Linked DNA regions of Alicycliphilus denitrificans K601. The protein of the gene in region 3 interacts with the protein of the main gene of each other region in a pairwise test. Links are inferred from orthologs where the notes say so. Each region holds a gene or a part of one and is shown on either strand. Other genes may lie near its edges.

The links.
Region 1: the proteins of ndk (region 3) and ALIDE2_RS21730 interact in binary tests that used the Escherichia coli proteins (3 or more experiments, as listed by UniProt). The link is inferred for Alicycliphilus denitrificans K601 from one-to-one orthologs.
Region 2: the proteins of ndk (region 3) and ALIDE2_RS02860 interact in binary tests that used the Escherichia coli proteins (3 or more experiments, as listed by UniProt). The link is inferred for Alicycliphilus denitrificans K601 from one-to-one orthologs.

Annotation. Positions count from the first base shown.
Region 1 is NC_015422.1:4,582,659-4,588,564, forward strand. Bases 1,688-4,536 are described here. They hold ALIDE2_RS21730 (uracil-DNA glycosylase), read right to left. Parts: upstream 3,546-4,536; coding sequence 2,829-3,545; downstream 1,688-2,828. Other genes in these bases: ALIDE2_RS21720 (tripartite tricarboxylate transporter substrate binding protein), read right to left, coding at 1,688-1,788; ALIDE2_RS21725 (LysR family transcriptional regulator), read left to right, coding at 1,915-2,820; trpC (indole-3-glycerol phosphate synthase TrpC), read right to left, coding at 3,606-4,406; ALIDE2_RS25320 (hypothetical protein), read right to left, coding at 4,413-4,536. Outside these bases: ALIDE2_RS21715 (gamma-glutamyltransferase family protein), read right to left, coding at 1-820; more of ALIDE2_RS21720, read right to left, coding at 826-1,687; more of ALIDE2_RS25320, read right to left, coding at 4,537-4,565; trpD (anthranilate phosphoribosyltransferase), read right to left, coding at 4,562-5,593; ALIDE2_RS21745 (aminodeoxychorismate/anthranilate synthase component II), read right to left, coding at 5,593-5,906. UniProt on the Escherichia coli protein: Excises uracil residues from the DNA which can arise as a result of misincorporation of dUMP residues by DNA polymerase or due to deamination of cytosine.
Region 2 is NC_015422.1:594,837-600,810, forward strand. What follows is about bases 2,113-5,029. They hold ALIDE2_RS02860 (5-formyltetrahydrofolate cyclo-ligase), read right to left. Parts: upstream 3,899-5,029; coding sequence 3,326-3,898; downstream 2,113-3,325. Other genes in these bases: ALIDE2_RS02850 (metallophosphoesterase), read right to left, coding at 2,113-2,532; ALIDE2_RS02855 (glutathione S-transferase family protein), read right to left, coding at 2,551-3,237; ALIDE2_RS02865 (lytic transglycosylase domain-containing protein), read left to right, coding at 3,913-5,029. In the rest of the region: ALIDE2_RS02835 (acyclic terpene utilization AtuA family protein), read left to right, coding at 1-416; ALIDE2_RS02840 (DUF4387 domain-containing protein), read left to right, coding at 431-751; ALIDE2_RS02845 (tripartite tricarboxylate transporter substrate-binding protein), read left to right, coding at 789-1,760; more of ALIDE2_RS02850, read right to left, coding at 1,762-2,112; more of ALIDE2_RS02865, read left to right, coding at 5,030-5,895; ALIDE2_RS02870 (cytochrome b/b6 domain-containing protein), read right to left, coding at 5,958-5,974. UniProt on the Escherichia coli protein: Involved in the removal of 5-formyltetrahydrofolate.
Region 3 is NC_015422.1:1,482,407-1,488,193, forward strand. The notes cover bases 1-2,730. They hold ndk (nucleoside-diphosphate kinase), read left to right. Parts: upstream 1-1,017; coding sequence 1,018-1,443; downstream 1,444-2,730. Other genes in these bases: ALIDE2_RS07010 (pseudouridine synthase), read left to right, coding at 1-939; rlmN (dual-specificity RNA methyltransferase RlmN), read left to right, coding at 1,531-2,655; pilW (type IV pilus biogenesis/stability protein PilW), read left to right, coding at 2,677-2,730. Outside these bases: more of pilW, read left to right, coding at 2,731-3,504; ALIDE2_RS07030 (helix-turn-helix domain-containing protein), read left to right, coding at 3,497-4,393; ispG (flavodoxin-dependent (E)-4-hydroxy-3-methylbut-2-enyl-diphosphate synthase), read left to right, coding at 4,394-5,668; hisS (histidine--tRNA ligase), read left to right, coding at 5,752-5,787. UniProt on the Escherichia coli protein: Major role in the synthesis of nucleoside triphosphates other than ATP. The ATP gamma phosphate is transferred to the NDP beta phosphate via a ping-pong mechanism, using a phosphorylated active-site intermediate.

The DNA.
Region 1 (5,906 bases), 3.1 Mb from region 3 along the record:
TGCCCAGCGCCATCAGCGCCGCGATGCCCTGGCCGTTGGGCGGAATCTCGTGGATCACCGAGTCGCCGAAGCGCTGGCTCACCGTGCCCACCCAGTCGGCCTGGTGGGCCGCGAGGTCTTCCTCGGTCATCGCGCCGCCGTTGGCCTGCGAATGCGCGGCCATCTTCTCGGCCAGCTCGCCGCGGTAGAAAGCCTCACCCTGGGTGGCGGCGATCAGCTCCAGCGTGCGCGCGTGCGCCTCGCTGCGAAAGACCTCGCCCGCGCGCGGCGCGCGGCCATTGGGCAAAAAGCATTCGGCGAAGCCCGGCTGCTCGCCCAGCTTGGCCCTACCCAGCTCCCACAGCCGCGCGATGGTGGGCGATACGGGGAAGCCCTGGCGTGCGTAGCCGATGGCGGGCTGTGCCAGCCGGGCGAACGGCAGCCTGCCGAAGCGCTGCGACAGCGCCACCCAGGCCGAGACGGCGCCCGGCACGGTGACGGCGTTCCAGCCCTTTTCGGGAATGCCGCCGAGCTTGGCGAAATACTCGGGCGTCCACGCGGCGGGCGAGCGGCCCGAGGCGTTCAGGCCATGCAGCTCCTTGCCATCCCACACGATGGCGAAGCCGTCGCTGCCGATGCCGCAGCCCGTGGGCTCGACCACGGTGAGCGCCATGGCGGCGGCGATGGCCGCGTCCACGGCGTTGCCGCCGGCCAGCAGCATGGACAGGCCCGCCTGGGCGGCCAGCGGCTGCGAGGTGGAGACAATGTTGCGCCCCATCACCGCGCTGCGGTGCGAGGCGTAGGGCAGGCTCCAGTCGAGGGTCTTTGCGTCGTGGTGCATGGCGGTCATTCCAGGGAGATCTTGTGCTGGCGGATCACGCTCGCCCAGCGCGCGCTGTCGGCCTGCACCATGGCGGCGAACTGCGCGGGCGTGCCGGGCGCGGCGGGCTCCACGCCCAGCTTGGCGAGGCTGGCCGCCACCTCGGGAGCCTGCATGGCCTTGGTGAAGGCCTTGGTGATGCGATCGACCAGCGCGGGCGAAGCGCCGGCCGGCAGGTACACGCCGAACCAGGTGACCGACGCATAGCCGGGCAGGCCCGACTCGGCCAGCGTGGGCAGCTCGGGCGCGAGCGCGCTGCGCTTCTCGCTGGTGACGGCCAGCGCGCGCAGGCGGCCGCTCTTGACGTGCGGCATGCCCGTGGGCAGGGAGTCGAACAGCAGGTGCACCTGGCCCGCGGCCAGGTCGGGGATGGCCAGCGCCGTGCCCTTGTAGGGCACGTGCGTCATCTCGATGCCGGCCTGGGCGCTGAACGCGGCGGCGTTCAGGTGCACGATGGTGCCGTTGCCGCTGGACGCATAGTTGAGCGCGCGCGGATGGGCCTTGGCATAGGCGATGAGCTCCTGCACCGACTTGGCGGGCAGCGAGGGCGTGACCAGCAGCACGCTGGGCGCGTCGGCCAGGTGCGCCACGGGCGTGAAGTCCTTGCGTGCGTCGTAGGCCAGGCGCGGCATGAGGTGCGGCGAGATGGCGTGCGTGCTGCTCGTGGTGAGCAGCAGCGTGTAGCCGTCGGGCGCGGCCTTGGCGGCCTCGGCCGCGCCAATGGTGCCGCCCGCGCCGGGCTTGTTGTCCACCACGAACTGCTGGCCCAGGTCCTGCGCCACGCGCTGCGTGACCACACGGGCCACGAGGTCGGTCGCCCCGCTGGCCGGGAACGGAACCACCACGCGCACGGGCTTGTCGGGCCAGGCCTGCGCCTGCGCCCCCGCCCATGCCATCCACAACGCCACGCCCAGGGCCCAGATACGCATCGCAGTGCTCCTCAGTTATTGAATGCTTCGAGACCGGGCATCTTAGAAAAGCGTCCGCGTTCTGACCAACACCGATTCTGGAAGCCTGCGTTGCCGAAACGGCAAAGCACTGCATACTTGCAGCCCATGCGCGCCCACCAGTTGCAAGACACCGCGCTGCGCTACTTCCTCGCGGTGGCGCAGAGCGGCTCGATCACCGAGGCCTCGGCACACCTGCACGTGGCCGCGTCGGCGCTGAGCCGGCAGATCGCGGGACTGGAGGCGCAGCTCGGCGCGCCGCTGTTCGAGCGGCACCCGCGCGGCATGGTGCTCACCGAGGCGGGCGAGATCCTCGCGCGCCACGCGCGGCGCGCGCAGCTGGACGCCGAGCACGCGCTGGGCGAAATCGGCGCGCTGCGCGGCCTGCGCGCGGGGCAGGTGCGGCTGGCCACGTCCGACGCCTTCGCCAACGAGCTCGTGCCGCGCCTGTGCGCGGATTTCCAGCGCACGCACCAGGGCATCCAGTTCAGCGTGCAGGTGCTGCCCACGGCCCAGGTGCCCGGCGCGGTGCGCGGCGGCGCGGCCGACATCGGCCTGTGCTTCAGCCGCGCGCCCGAGAAGGATATCGCCGTGGCCTACCGCCAGAGCGCGCCCGTGCTGGCCCTGCTGCCGCCGGGCCACGCGCTGGCCCGCGCGCGCAGCGTCACGCTCGCGCGCATGGCGCGCTACCCGCTAGCCCTGCCCCCGCCCGAGACCACGGTGCGCCAGATGATCGACATCGTCTGCAGCCGCCAGGGCCTGCGCCTGGAGCCCGTGCTCGTGAGCAACCATGCCAAGACCATGCTGCACTTCGTGGCGAGCGGCGGCGGGCTGTCGGTGGGCAGCGAGGTCGCCGCGCGCCACATGGTCGCCGCCGGCGCCCTCGTGGCCCGGCCCATCGGCGACCAGAGCATGGACCTGCGCGACCTGCAGGTGCAGACCCTCGCGGGCCGCAGCCTGCCCGTGGCGGCGCAGGCCTTCCTCGCACTGCTGTGCGAGAGTCTGGCGGGGTAGCCGGGCAGTCAGTAGCCGTGCTGCTCGCGGAAGGCGCGCGCCTTGCCGAAATGCCCGCAGCCGATGAAGGGCACGGGCGGGCGCAGCGCCGACAGCGGCGAGGGGTGGTTGGCCGTGAGCACGAGGTGCCCGCGATCACGCGGGATGAAGGCGCGCTTGGACTGCGCGTGGCTGCCCCAGAGCATGAAGACCACGGGCCGGTCGCCGTCGGCCACGTGATGGATCACCGCGTCGGTCAGTTGCTCCCAGCCCCGGCCGGAATGGCTCGCGGCCTGGCCCTCCTCCACGGTGAGGCAGGTGTTGAGCAGCAGCACGCCGTTCCTCGCCCACTTGACCAGGCTGCCGCCGGGGTCGGGGAACGGCGGGAAGGGCACGCCCAGGTCGCGCTGCATTTCCTTGAAGATGTTCTGCAGCGAGGGCGGCAGCCGCACGCCGGGCGCGACGGAGAAGGCCAGCCCCTCGGCCTGCCCGCGGCCGTGGTACGGGTCCTGCCCCAGGATGACCGCGCGCACCTGCTCGGGCGGCGTGAGCTCCAGCGCGCGCAGGGGCTTCGGGGGAAAGATGGCGGCGCCCGCCTCCAGCCGCGCGTGCAGGAAAGCCAGCAGCGCCTGGCCGCGCTCGCCCGCGAAGAAGCCATCGACCAGCGGCTGCCAGCCGGGCGCCACGGGCCAATCGGCCGGGTCGGCGCTCATGAGTTGCGTGGGGGAGCGCGGCGCGTCGTTCATGGTCGAAATGGCCTCCAAGGCTTATCCATCAAGCGCAACAAGCTATCAAACAAGGAGCATTCATGCAAACAGCCGGGCCAGCGCCAGCCCGGGATCGGGCGCGCGCATGAAAGCCTCGCCGACGAGGAAGGCGTTCACACCCGCATCGCGCAGCGTCCTGACGTCGTCGGGCGCGAGGATGCCCGACTCGGCCACCAGCAGGCGGTCGGCCGGCACGTGCTTTTTCAAGTCCAGCGTGGTCTGCAGCGATACCTCGAAGGTGCGCAGGTTGCGGTTGTTGATGCCGACCAGCGGGGTCTTGAGCCTCAAGGCGCGCTCCAGCTCCGCGCCGTCGTGCACCTCCACGAGCACGGCCATGTCCAGGCCATGGGCGATGGCCTCCATGTCGGCCATCTGCGCGTCGTCCAGGCACGCAGCGATCAGCAGCACGCAGTCCGCGCCCATCGCGCGCGACTCGTAGATCTGGTACGGATCGACCATGAAGTCCTTGCGCAGCACGGGCAAAGTGCAGCTCGCGCGCGCCTGCTTGAGGTAGTCGGGCTGGCCCTGGAAGAACTGGCGGTCGGTGAGCACCGACAGGCACGCGGCGCTCACCTTACCGTCGCCCTCGGCATAGCTCTGCGCGATGTCGGCGGGGATGAAGTCGGCGCGGATCACGCCCTTGCTGGGGCTGGCCTTCTTGATCTCGGCGATCACGCCGGCCTGGCCCGCGCCGATCTTGGCGCGCAGCGCGCCCACGAAGTCGCGCGTGAGCACGCGGCTCTCGGCGTCGCGACGCATGTCGGCCAGCGGCATGCGCTTCTTGGCGGCGGCCACTTCCTCGGCCTTCACGCCGCAGATTTTGCTCAGGATGTCGGACATGGCTTTTCAGTCCCTGGAAGGTTGGTCGGGCTGCGGCGCGCGCAGCACCTTGCGGACGGCGCAGTGCATCGCGATGCCCACGACGACGAACAGCAACGATACGCCGAGCACGATCCAGGTGCCCGCGTCGCGCCAGATGGGCGCATCGAGCAGGCTCATGCCGCGGCCAGCCGGCGCGTGAACGCGGCCAGCGCGTCGAGCTTGGCGAGCGCCGCGCCGCTGTCGATGGCGGCCTGCGCGCGCGCCAGGCCCTCGGCGATCGAGGGCGCCACGCCCGCCGCGTAGAGCGCCGCGCCCGCGTTCAGGCAGACGATGTCGCGCGCCGGGCCCTCGGCGCCCTTGAGCACTTCGAGCAGCAGGGCCTTCGACTCCTCGGGGCTTTCCACGCGCAGCGCGCGCGTGCCGGCCATGCGCAGGCCGAAGTCCTCGGGGTGGATCTCGTACTCGCGCACCACGCCGTCCTTGAGCTCGCCCACCAGCGTGCCCGCGCCCAGGCTGATCTCGTCGAGCCCGTCGCGGCCGTAGACCACCACGGCGTGCTCCGCGCCCAGGCGCTGCAGCGCGCGCACCTGGATGCCCACGAGGTCCTCGTGGAACACGCCCATGAGGATGTTGGGCGCGCCCGCGGGATTGGTCAGCGGCCCCAGGATGTTGAAGATGGTGCGCACGCCCAGCTCCTTACGCACGGGCGCCACGTTCTTCATGGCCGGGTGGTGGTTGGGCGCGAACATGAAGCCGATGCCGACCTCGGCGATGCACTCGGCGATCTGCTCGGGCGTGAGGTTGATGTGCACGCCCAGCGCCTCCATCGCGTCCGCGCTGCCCGACTTGCTGGACACGCCGCGCCCGCCGTGCTTGCTTACCTTGCCGCCCGCGGCGGCGATCACGAAGGTGGCGCAGGTGGAGATGTTGAAGGTGTTCGCCCCGTCGCCGCCCGTGCCCACGATGTCCACGAGCTGCCGCGTGTCCGCCACGTGCACCTTGCGCGAGAACTCGCGCATCACCTGCGCGGCGGCGGTGATCTCGCCGATGGTCTCCTTCTTAACGCGCAGGCCGGTGACGATGGCCGCCGTCATCACGGGCGAGAGCTCGCCGCTCATGATGAGGCGCATCAGGTGCAGCATCTCGTCGTGAAAGATCTCGCGGTGCTCGATGGTGCGCTGCAGCGCTTCTTGCGGGGTGATCATCATGCTTGCTCCAGGAAGTTCTTCAGCATGGCGTGGCCGTGCTCGGTCAGGATGCTCTCGGGGTGGAACTGCACGCCCTCGATGGGCAGCGTCTTGTGGCGCACGCCCATGATCTCGCCGTCGTCCGTCCAGGCCGTGATCTCCAGCACCTCGGGGCAGCTCGCGCGCTCGATGGAAAGCGAGTGGTAGCGGTTCACGGTGAACTGCCGGGGCAGCCCCGCGAACACGCCCTTCTGCGTGGTGGTGATGACGCTGGTCTTGCCATGCATGAGCTCCTGCGCCCGCACGATCCTGCCGCCGAACGCCGCGCCGA
Region 2 (5,974 bases), 890 kb from region 3 along the record:
GCATCCGCGACCCCTACACCATCGCCCATGTGGACCGGGTGATCGAATGGGCGCGCGAGCAGGTGCGCGCGCGCTTCGGGGACGGCGGCTACGAGCTGCACTACAAAGTCTATGGCCGCGACGGCGTGATGGGCGAGCTGGAGCCTCTGCGCAACCAGCCGGGCCACGAGCTGTGCGTGATGGTGCAGGGGGTCGCGCCCACGCGGGAGATGGCCGAGGAGGTCACCCTGATCGGACTGCGCCAGATGTTCTACGCGCGCCTGCCCGACGTGAAGGGCACGGCCGGCTCGGTCTCGTTCCCCCTGGACGAGGTGCTGCACGCGAGCGCTGCCTACCGCTGGACCCTGAACCACACCGTGGCCGTGGACAGCGGCCTGGAGCTGTTCCCCACCCACATGACCGAAGCCGGCGCCTGATTCGGAAGATACCCATGACCACGCAGAAACTCAGTGAACTCGCCAAGACCATCCGCAGCAAGAACGCGGGCGTCAACAAGATCACCTTCGACATAATCTTCCGCGATGGCGCCACCTACGAGCGCGTCAAGCGCAGCCGCGTGCTGACGCGCGAAGGCATGGCCGGGCTGTTTCGCATACCGCCGGAACGGATCTCTGACTTCGTCGAATACGACCCCGGCTACGCCATCAAATTCACGATCTACCGCCTGCGGCCCAGCGGCAGCGCGGGCGACGGCGACATCTTCGGCGCGCAGCAGTACGCGCCGCTGCTGGACCTGCCCATCCCCGCCTGACCGCCCATCCCATTGCAACGCGAGAAAAGGACTTGCCATGCGCCATTGGATTGCTTCCCTGGGGCTGCTCGCCGGCCTGCTGAGCGCCGCGGCCGCGCCAACCCATGCCCAGCAGGCGGCCGTGCCCAGGCTGGTGAAGATCGTCGTGCCCTTCTCGGCGGGGGCCAGCAACGACGCGATAGCCCGCGCCATTGCCGTGCCCCTCGCCAGGCGGCTGCACACGACGGTGATCGTGGAGAACAAGGCGGGCGCGGCCGGCGTGATCGGGGCCGACGCGGTGGCCAAGTCGCCCGCAGATGGCTCGGTGCTGCTGCTGACCTCCTCCACCTTCCTGACCGCGGCGGCGACCCAGCCGCGCCTGCCTTTCGATCCGGTCGGCGCGTTCGCGCCGGTGGCCATGGTGGCCCAGGGGCCCCTGGTGCTGGCGGTGTCGGGGGCCGCGCCATTCAAATCGCCCGCCGACCTGGTGGCCGCCGCGCAGGCCAGTCCGGGCACCCTGACCTACGGCAGCGCCGGAGTCGGCTCGGTGGGGCACCTGGCGACGGAGCTGCTGGGCGATGCGGCGCACATCAAGCTGCTGCACGTTCCCTACAAGGGGGCGGCCAACGCGCTGGCCGACCTTGCGGGCGGGCAGATCGACGTGATGATCGGCAACCAGAGCTCCATGGCCGCACTGATGTCCGGCGGCAAGGTGCGGCCGCTGGCCGTAACGTCCCGGCAGGCGCATCCGGCGTTCCCCACGCTGGCGCCGCTGGCGGCCACCGTTCCCGGCTATGCCATCGACATCTGGGTGGGGGTGTTCGCCCCGGCGGGAACGCCGGCGGCGCTGGTGGAGCGCTACAACCGCGAGATCAACGAGATCGCCGCATCCGCGGAGCTGGCGGCCATCCTCAACCCCGACGGTGCGGTGCCCGCAGGGCTGACGGCCGAGGCCTTCGCGGCCCGGCTGCGGGATGAGCTGGGCATGTGGAAGCGGCTGGCGGCGCGCCACAGGATCGTCGCGGAATGACTCAGGCGGCCACCTCGGCCACCAGTGCCGGGTCGAACAGCGGGTTCTCGTTCATCCCGTCCTTGCCGTAGCCGCGCGGGTTGCACAGCACGCGCGTGCCGTGCAGCAGGTAGTCGAAGCTGTCGTGCGTGTGGCCGTGTATCCACAGCCGCGCGCCGCTGGCGGCGACCAGGTTTTCTGCGTCGGACACGAAGATGGCGTTCAGCGGCGAGCCGGCGAAGCGCGGGTGGATGCTGCGCGGCGAGGGCGCGTGGTGGGTGATGACCACCGTGGGCCCGTCGAAGGGCCGCGCCAGCTCGCGCTCCAGCCATTGCACGTTGGCGTCGTACAGCGCGGCCGCATCCTGGGGGCTGAACAGGGGGGCGTCCGGCTGCTCCGTGGTGTGTATGCGCTGGAAGTCGCGCACGAGGCGCCGCGCCTCTTGCATGGCATCGGCGCGCGCCTGGCCCTCGCCGGCGATGCGGAAGTCGCTCCACAGCGTGCTGCCGACGAAGCGCACGCCCCGCAGCGCGAGGCTGCGGTTGTCCAGCAGCTGCACGGGGCCATCCGCGCACAGCGCCCGCAGCGTGCGCGCGGTCTGCTGCAGGCTCGCGCCATAGAACTCGTGGTTGCCCGGCACGTACAGCACCGGCTTGCCGAAGCCCCGGGCCCAGGCGACGGCCTGCTCGGGCCGGGCGATGTCGCCGGCCAGCACGACCACGTCGGCGTCGGTGCGTGGGTGCTCCATGCCCTGCACGCCCAGGTGCAGGTCCGACAGGATGTGCAGTCTCATGGCGGCGTCCCCCGCGGTTCAGCCGCGGCGCGCGCGGTACGGCTCCTCGAAGTCCAGGAAGTCCTGCTCGGCCAGCGCGCCGTCGATCCAGGCCTTGACCCCCGGCAGCTGCCGCACGCGCTGCACGTAGTCGGCGATGGGCCGGGGCAGCGGCAGGGCATAGGTGGCCAGGCGCATGCACACGGGCGCGTAGAACGCATCGGCGATCGTGAAATGGCCGAACAGCATGGGGCCGCCATGGCGCGCGAGCAGCTCGCCCCACATGTCCGCCAGGCGCTGCACGTCGGCGCGCACACCGGCCTGGTCGCGCCAGAGGATGGCGCCCACCTCGGGCAGGCGCGCCTCGATGTTCATGGGGCAGTGGCCGCGCAGCGCGGTGAAGCCGCTGTGCATCTCGGCCGTCACGCTGCGGGCGTGGGCGCGCGCGGCGCGGTCCTCGGGCCACAGCCGCTTGTCGGGGTGGGTCTCGGCCAGGTATTCGGCGATCGCCAGACTGTCCCAGACCGTGAGGCCGCCATCGACCAGCACCGGCACCTTGGCCGTGGGGCTCACGGCCTTGAGCCGGCGCTTGAACTGGGAATTGGCGTCGAAGCTGTCGAAGCGCACGGGCACTTCCTCGAACGCGATGCCGGCCTGGCGCAGCAGCACCCAGGGGCGCATGGACCACGACGAATAGTTCTTGTTGCCGATGTAGAGCTGGAGCATGGCGGGGTTCCTTTCGGTGGATGCCGCAAGAGTGTGGGCCGCTTGTGCTTGTCCATGTCGGGCGAGGAGTTTTCCGATCAGAGCCTGCTCATACGGGCCAGACCACGCCGTTGTCGTTGAGGATGGCGTCCAGCGGCATGTCGTGCGCCTCGGGCTCGAAGTCGTCCAGGTAGCCCTGGGTGAAGCCCAGGCCCACGGTGAAGGGCCGGGGCTGCAGCGTGGCCAGCGTGCGGTCGTAGAAGCCGCCGCCGTAGCCCAGCCGGTAGCCGCCGGGGCCGTAGCCCACGCAGGGCACGAACAGCAGCGTGGGCACGATGACCTCGGTGTCCTTGGGCTTGGGGATGCCGTAGGCGTCCTCCTCCATCTCGCAGCCGGGGTACCAGGCGTGAAAGGTCAGCGTGCGGTGCTGCTTGTTGACCACCGGCAGGCCGATGCGGCGGCGCTGGGGCTCGTCCAGCAGCTCGCCGTCCTCCTTCCAGCGGTGCAGGGCGGGCAGGGGGTCGAACTCGCCCTTGATGGGCCAGTAGGCGCCGATCACGGTGTCCGGGCGGTCCACGAGCCAGATGCGCATCACGCGCTGCAGCAGGTCGGCGCGCCGCAGCCGGTCGGGCATGTCCAGGCGTTGTGCTACCAAAGTGCGGCGCAGGGCTGCTTTGTCCATTACATAATCCCCCAATGCATTGGCTCAAGATTTTGACACCGCTGATCGCAGGGGCCGCGCTGGCCGCCGCCGCCCCGTGGGCCGCGGCCCAGAACCGTGGCGACGATACCCTGCTGGAGATGCAGCAGGCCTTCCGCAAGGGCGACAAGTCAAGACTGACCGCGCTGCTGCCCACGGTGCGCGGCCACCCGCTGGAACCCTGGGCCGCCTACTGGGAGCTGCGCGCGCGGCTGGACCAGGCCCAGAGCGACCAGGTGAACGCCTTCCTGCAGCGCTTTGCCGGCACCTACCAGGAGGACCGCCTGCGCAACGACTGGCTGCTGCTGCTGGGCCAGCGCCGCGACTGGGACCAGTTCGCCGATCTGCACCCGTACTACCGCATGGGCGACGACCGCGAGGTGCGCTGCTACGCGCTCGCCATCGATCAGATCAAGGGCACGGCCGCCGAGGATGCCGGCGCCGAGGTGCTGAGCAACTGGTACGCGCTGCGCGACCTGGACGACGGTTGCTCCAACGCCGCCGCCGAGATGCTGGCGGCCAGGAAGATCAAGCCCCTGGACGTGTGGCGCAAGGCGCGCCTGGCCGCCGAGGCCAACCGCCTGCGCATGGCGCGCAAGGCGGTGGAGATCGTCGCGCCCGACGCCCTGGCGCAGCTGCGCGAGGCGCTGGACTCCCCCACCAAGTACCTCACCGGCCGCGCCACGGCCCGGGGCAAGGAGCGGCAGGAACTCGTGGTGCTGGCCCTGGTGCGCATGGCCATGAGCGACGCCGGCGCCGCGGCGGGCCTGCTGGACAGCAAATGGGGCGTGCACCTTTCGGCCGAGGAGCGCAACTGGCTCTGGGGCCTGATCGGCAAGCAGGCCGCGCTGTCGCTGTCGCCCGATGCGCTCGCCTATTTCGGCAACGTGGGCCGCGACACCGACCTGAACGACGACATGCTGGCCTGGAAGGTGCGCGCCGCGCTGCGCGCCGGCCAGTGGAAGCTGGTGGGCCGCAGCATCGACGCCATGAGCGCCCGCGCGCGCCAGGACAGCACCTGGGTGTACTGGAAGGCCCGCTCGCTCACCGCGGGACGCGCCAGCGAGGAAGACCGCGCCGCGGCGCGCCAGCTGTACGAGCGCATCGCCGGCACCACGGGCTTCTACGAGCAGCTGGCGCTGGAGGAACTGGGCGCACGCGTCACGCCCGCGCCCGCGCCCGCGCCGCTCACCGATGCCGAGAAGGCCGCGGCGCGCGCCAACCCCGGCCTGAACCGGGCGCTATACGCCATCGCGCTGGGTCTGCGCAGCGAGGGCGTGCGCGAGTGGAACTACACCACCAACCTGCACCAGCAGGGCGGCATGTCCGAACGCGAACTGCTGGCCGCGGCCGACCTGGCCTGCGAGCGGCAGGTGTGGGACCGCTGCATCAACACCAGCGAGCGCACGCGCGACGTGATCGACGTGGCGCAGCGCTTTCCCATGCCGTACCAGGCCACCGTGGTGCAGCGCGCCAGGGGCATAGGCCTGGACCCGGCCTACGTCTACGGCCTGATCCGCCAGGAAAGCCGCTTCATCATGGACGCGCGCTCGGGCGTGGGCGCATCGGGGCTGATGCAGGTCATGCCGGCCACGGCGCGCTGGACGGCCCGCAAGATCGGCCTGACGGGCTTCACGCCCCAGCAGATCAACGACCGCGACACCAACATCACCATAGGCACGGCCTACCTCAAGCTGGCGCTGGACGACTTCGACGGCTCCATGCCCCTGGCCGCCGCCGCCTACAACGCCGGCCCGGGCCGCCCGCGCAACTGGCGCAACGGGCCGGTGCTGGACGCCGCCATCTGGGCCGAGAACGTGCCCTTCAACGAGACGCGCGACTACGTCAAGAAGGTGCTGGCCAACACCGTGAACTACGCCGCCATCCTGACCGGCCAGCCGCAGTCGCTCAAGAGCCGCCTAGGGCTGGTGGGCCCGCGCGACGCGCGCGAGCCTGAGCCGAACAAGGACCTGCCTTGATCGGTGTTCGCTATTAAAAAATGAGCTGTAGGCGATTGCCCATCAGGCGCTAAAGCCACTTTTCATACCACGTCGTCGC
Region 3 (5,787 bases):
GCGGGCATGGGGTCGCGGCTCGAAATGGAACAGCTCATTCTCGAAGGGCGCATCTCCGTCAACAACGAGCCGGCTCACATCGGGCAGCGCGTGCAGTTCGGCGACCAGATCAAGGTCAACGGCAAGCCGATCCGGTTCCGGGTCGCGCCCCCGCCCACGCGGGTGATCGCCTATCACAAGCCGGTCGGCGAGGTCGTGACGCACGACGATCCGCAGAACCGCCCCACGGTGTTCCGCAAGCTGCCGCGGCTGCAGCAGGGCAAATGGCAATCGGTCGGGCGCCTGGACCTCAATACCGAGGGCCTGCTGCTGTTCACCAGCTCCGGCGAACTGGCCAACAAGCTCATGCACCCCCGCTTTGGCCTGGAGCGCGAGTACGCCGTGCGCGTCCTGGGCGCCCTGAGCGACGAGGAGCGGCAGCGCCTGCTCGATGGTGTGTCGCTGGAGGACGGCATGGCAGCCTTCGGCTCCATCGAGGACGGTGGCGGCGAAGGCGCCAATTGCTGGTACCGGGTCACGATCTCCGAGGGACGCAACCGCGAGGTGCGGCGCATGTTCGAAGCCGTGGGGCATGCGGTGAGCCGGCTGATCCGCATTCGCTATGGCGCCATGATGCTGCCGCGCGGACTCAAGCGCGGAGCCTGGCTGGAGCTAGACGAGCATGACATTCGTGCCCTGATGCAGGCCGCGGGAGTCCCGGCCGATGCGGGCGGTGGTGCGCGCGCAGGCAGGAACGGCCGCCGCGGCGAGCGCAAGCCCATGGGCGCGAAGATGCAGGGGGAGGGGCGGGGCAAGGCCGCGGGGCGCGCAGGGCGCTCGTCCGGCAGCTCACAGCCCGATCCGATGAAGACCTCGGTGGGGTACATCGGCGCCGACAGCTTCTCGCGCCATCGCCAGCAGCAGCAACGCGGCGGGGGCTCGCGCCGCGGCGGGCGCTAGGGGTTTGACGGCACGCTAAAATTAACGGTTTTGCCCGCGAGGCAAAAAATACCGCAACACTCTCTCTAGGAAAACCAAATGGCTATCGAACGCACCCTTTCCATCATCAAGCCCGACGCAGTCGCCAAGAACGTGATCGGCCAGATCTACGCCCGTTTCGAGGCTGCCGGCCTGAAGATCGCCGCTGCCCGCATGATCCACCTCTCGCGCGCCGAGGCCGAGCAGTTCTATGCCGTGCACAAGGAGCGCCCTTTCTTCAAGGATCTGGTGGACTTCATGATCTCCGGCCCCGTGATGGTGCAGGTGCTGGAGGGCGAGAACGCCATCCTGAAGAACCGCGAGCTCATGGGCGCGACGGACCCCAAGAAGGCCGAGGCCGGCACAATCCGCGCCGATTTCGCCGACAGCATCGACGCCAACGCAGTGCATGGCTCCGACGCCGCGGAGACCGCCCAGGTCGAAGTGGCCTTCTTCTTCCCTGGCCTGAACGTCTACGCGCGCTGATGCAGTGGTTCCGTGCGCAGGGTGAGGCCATGGCCGGCCTTGCCGCGCGCGGGGCGCACCATGTGGGCGTGGACATGCGATGACGTTATGACCACGAACCTTCTGGACCTGGACCTGGACGCCATGGCCGCTTTCTGCGAGCGGCTGGGAGAGAAGCGTTTCCGGGCCACGCAACTGTTCCGCTGGATCCACCAGCGTGGCGCGAGCGACTTCGACCAGATGAGCGATCTGGCCAAGTCCCTGCGCGAGAAGCTCAAGGGCTGCGCCCATGTGTCGGGCCTGCAGGCCATCAGCGAGCATGCCTCGGCGGATGGCACGGTGAAGTGGCTGTTCGACGTGGGCGGCGGCAATGCCGTGGAGACGGTCTTCATCCCCGAGGACGACCGCGGCACCCTGTGCATCTCCTCGCAGGCGGGTTGTGCCGTCGGCTGCCGCTTCTGCTCCACGGGGCACCAGGGGTTCAGCCGCAACCTGACCACGGGCGAGATCGTTGCCCAGCTCTGGCATGCCGAGCACGTCCTGCGTCAGCGCCGCGGCGATGGCGAGCGCGTGATTTCCAACGTCGTGATGATGGGCATGGGTGAGCCGCTGCAGAACTACTCGGCCCTGGTGCCGGCGCTGCGCATCATGCTCGACGACCATGGCTACGGCCTGTCGCGCCGCAGGGTGACCGTGTCCACTTCGGGCGTGGTGCCCATGATGGACCGCCTGGGCCGGGACTGCCCTGTGGCGCTGGCCGTGTCCCTGCATGCGCCCAATGACGAGCTGCGCGACAACCTGGTGCCGCTCAATCGCAAGTACCCGTTGCAAGAGCTGCTGGCGGCCTGCCGGCGCTATCTGGAGCACGCGCCGCGTGACTTCATCACCTTCGAGTACTGCATGCTCGACGGCGTGAACGACCAGCCCGAGCATGCGCGCGAGCTGATAGCGCTCGTGAGCCGCAAGGCGGCGGACGGCGGCGTGTCCTGCAAGTTCAACCTGATTCCGTTCAACCCGTTTCCCGCATCGGGCCTGCGCCGCTCTCCTGCGGTGGCGGTGTCGGCGTTTGCCAAGCTGCTCTCCGATGCCGGCATCGTCACCACGGTGCGCAAGACGCGTGGCGACGATATCGATGCGGCCTGCGGCCAACTGGCCGGTGACGTCAAGGACCGGACGCGGGTCGGCGAGCGCATGGCCAGGCTGCGGACCATCGAGATCAAGCCGATTACCTGAGTCAACGAAGAGAGGCAATTCATGACGGTGTGGCGCACGGATCGAGGTCGGGCAGGGCGTTGGCTGTTGGCCGCCTGTGTTGCGGCGGCCGTACTGGCCGCTCTGGCGGGTTGCGCCCATCGGGCGGCGGACCCCGGGGCCAGTGAGCCGGTGGCGGGCTCCGGCGGCGAGACGGACGTGCGGCGGCGCGCACGCATCCGGCTGGAGCTGGCAGCCAACTACATGCAGATGGGGCAGACGGCGGTCGCGCTGGACGAGGTGCGCCAGGCGCTTGCCACGGACCCCGGCTACGCCGATGCCTACCACTTGCGCGGGCTGGTGTACATGAGCATGGGGGACCTGGCGCTTGCCGAGGACAGCCTCAAGCGCGCCCAGGCCATGAAGCCGGCCGACCCGGACATCATGCACAACTACGGCTGGCTGCAGTGCCAGCGTCAGCAGTACGAGCAGGCCAACCAGCTGTTCGAGCGCGCCCTGGCCACGCCCACTTATGCCGCGCGCAGCAAGACCCTGATGTCCCAGGGCTTGTGCTACCAGCGCGCCGGCCGCGCGGCCGACGCCGAGCAGACCCTGCTGCGCGCGTACGAGATCGATGCCGGCAACCCGGTCGTGGGCTACCACTTGGCCTCCATCATGCTGGCGCGCGCAGAGGCCAAGCGGGCGCAGTTCTACATCCGCCGCGTCAACAATGGCGAGTTCGCCAATGCGCAGTCTCTTTGGCTGGGCATCAAGGTGGAGCGCGCGCTTGGCGACTCGGTGGCCATGCGGCAATTGGGCGATCAGCTGCACAAGCGCTTCCCCGATGCCAAGGAAACATCGGCATTCGACAGAGGGGCATTCCATGAGTGAGTCGATGGCGACACATGACGCAGACCATTCGGCGCCGGCCGCCGGCGAGTCGGCCGGCGTCCTGCTGCGGCGATTGCGCGAATCCGCAGGCGTGCACATCGGTGCGCTGGCTGCCGCCCTGAAGGTGCCCGTGGCCAAGCTCCAGGCGCTGGAGGCCGACGACCAGGACGCATTTCCCGATGTCGTTTTCATGCGCGCGCTGGCATCGAGCGTGTGCCGGACCTTGAAGGTCGATGCCGCCCCCGTCCTGGCGCTGTTGCCCCAGGGCCGCCCCGCCCAGCTTCCGCCGGACAAGGGCATCAATGCCTCGTTCAAGGACCCGATTCGCCGGGGCGGCAAGGGCGTTTCCCTGGAGCAGCCCAGGTCGCGCCTGGTGGGCATTGCCGCGCTGGTGCTGCTCGCCGCTGCCCTGGCCATGGCATTCCTGCCCCTCGGCACGAGCGACAAGAGCGGCGAGGCCGAGCCCGCCGCGCAGCCGCCGCAGCAGGTGGCGCCGACACAGGACGCCCGGGAGCCCGGGGACGCGGCAGCCGGGCAGCCCGGCCCGGCCGCGACGCAGGAGGTGCCGGCCGCGCAGGCGCCGGCGGTGCCCGGGCCCGCGCGCGCTGCGGCCTCCGCTGACGATGCGCCCGCCGCCCAGGCACCGGAGCCCGAGGGGGTGCTCGTCATCCGTGCGCGCGCCGAGTCCTGGGTGCAGGTGCGCAATGGCGCCGGCCGCGTGGTGCTGCAGAAGGCCATGGCCGCCGGCGAGAACTATTCCGCCGAGGGTCCATCGCCATGGAGCGTGGTGGTCGGCAAGGCCGATGCGACCGACGTCATCGTGCGCGGCCAGCCCATGGACCTGAAGGCCATCGCGCGCGAAAACGTGGCGCGTTTCGAGGTGAAGTGAATGAACATGCCTGACACAGCAGCACCCATTGCCATGGTGGCGCCCCTGGCGCGCCGCTCGCGCCAGGCGCGCATCGTCTGGGGCAGCCGCGTCGTCACGGTGGGCGGCGACGCGCCGGTGCGCGTGCAGTCCATGACCAATACCGACACGGTGGATGCGATCGGCACGGCCATCCAGGTCAAGGAGTTGGCGCAGGCCGGCTCCGAGTTCGTGCGCATCACGGTGAACACGCCGGAGGCCGCCGCGGCCGTGCCCTACATCCGCGAGCAGCTCGACCGCATGGGCGAGAGCGTGCCCCTGGTAGGCGACTTCCACTACAACGGCCACCGCCTGCTGACCGAGTTCCCGGACTGCGCGCAGGCGCTGTCCAAGTACCGCATCAACCCCGGCAACGTGGGCAAGGGCGACAAGCGCGACAAGCAGTTCGGCCAGATGATCGAGGCGGCGATGCGGTGGGACAAGGCCGTGCGCATAGGTGTCAACTGGGGCAGCCTGGACCAGGAGCTGCTGGCCGATCTGATGGACGCCAACAGCCAGCGGGCCGAGCCCTGGGACGCGCGCCAGGTCATGTACGAGGCTCTGATCACCTCGGCCATCGAATCGGCGCGCCGCGCCGAGGCCATGGGCCTCGCGGGCGAGCAGATCATCCTCTCGTGCAAGGTCAGCGGCGTGCAAGACCTGATCGCCGTGTACCGCGAACTGGCCCGGCGCTGCGACTACGCGCTGCACCTGGGCCTGACCGAGGCCGGCATGGGCACCAAGGGCATCGTGGCCTCGACCACGGCGCTGTCCATCCTGCTGCAGGAGGGCATAGGCGACACGATCCGCGTGTCTCTCACGCCCCAGCCTGGCGAGGCGCGCACCCAGGAGGTGGTCGTGGCCGCCGAGATCCTGCAGTCGCTGGGGCTGCGCGCCTTCGTGCCCAGCGTGACCGCCTGCCCCGGCTGCGGGCGCACCACCAGCACCACCTTCCAGGAACTGGCCAAGCAGATCGACGACTACCTGCGCGCGCAAATGCCCGTGTGGCGCCTGCGCTACCCCGGCGTGGAGCGGCTCAAGGTGGCGGTCATGGGCTGCATCGTCAACGGCCCGGGCGAGAGCAAGCATGCCGACATCGGCATCAGCCTGCCGGGCACTGGCGAGGCGCCCGCGGCGCCCGTGTTCATCGACGGCGAGAAGGCGCTGACCCTGCGTGGGGACAACATCGCCCGGGAGTTCCAGGACATCGTCAACGACTACATCGCCAAGCGCTTCGGGGCGGGCGCCGACGCGTAGTGGTGCAATAAAAACAATAGCTGCTAACGCTTGCTGGATAAGCGCTGGGGGCTAATTTCATTCAAATAGAAGATCTACACAAGATGCAGAAGCTGGTTGCCATCAAGGGCATGAACGAC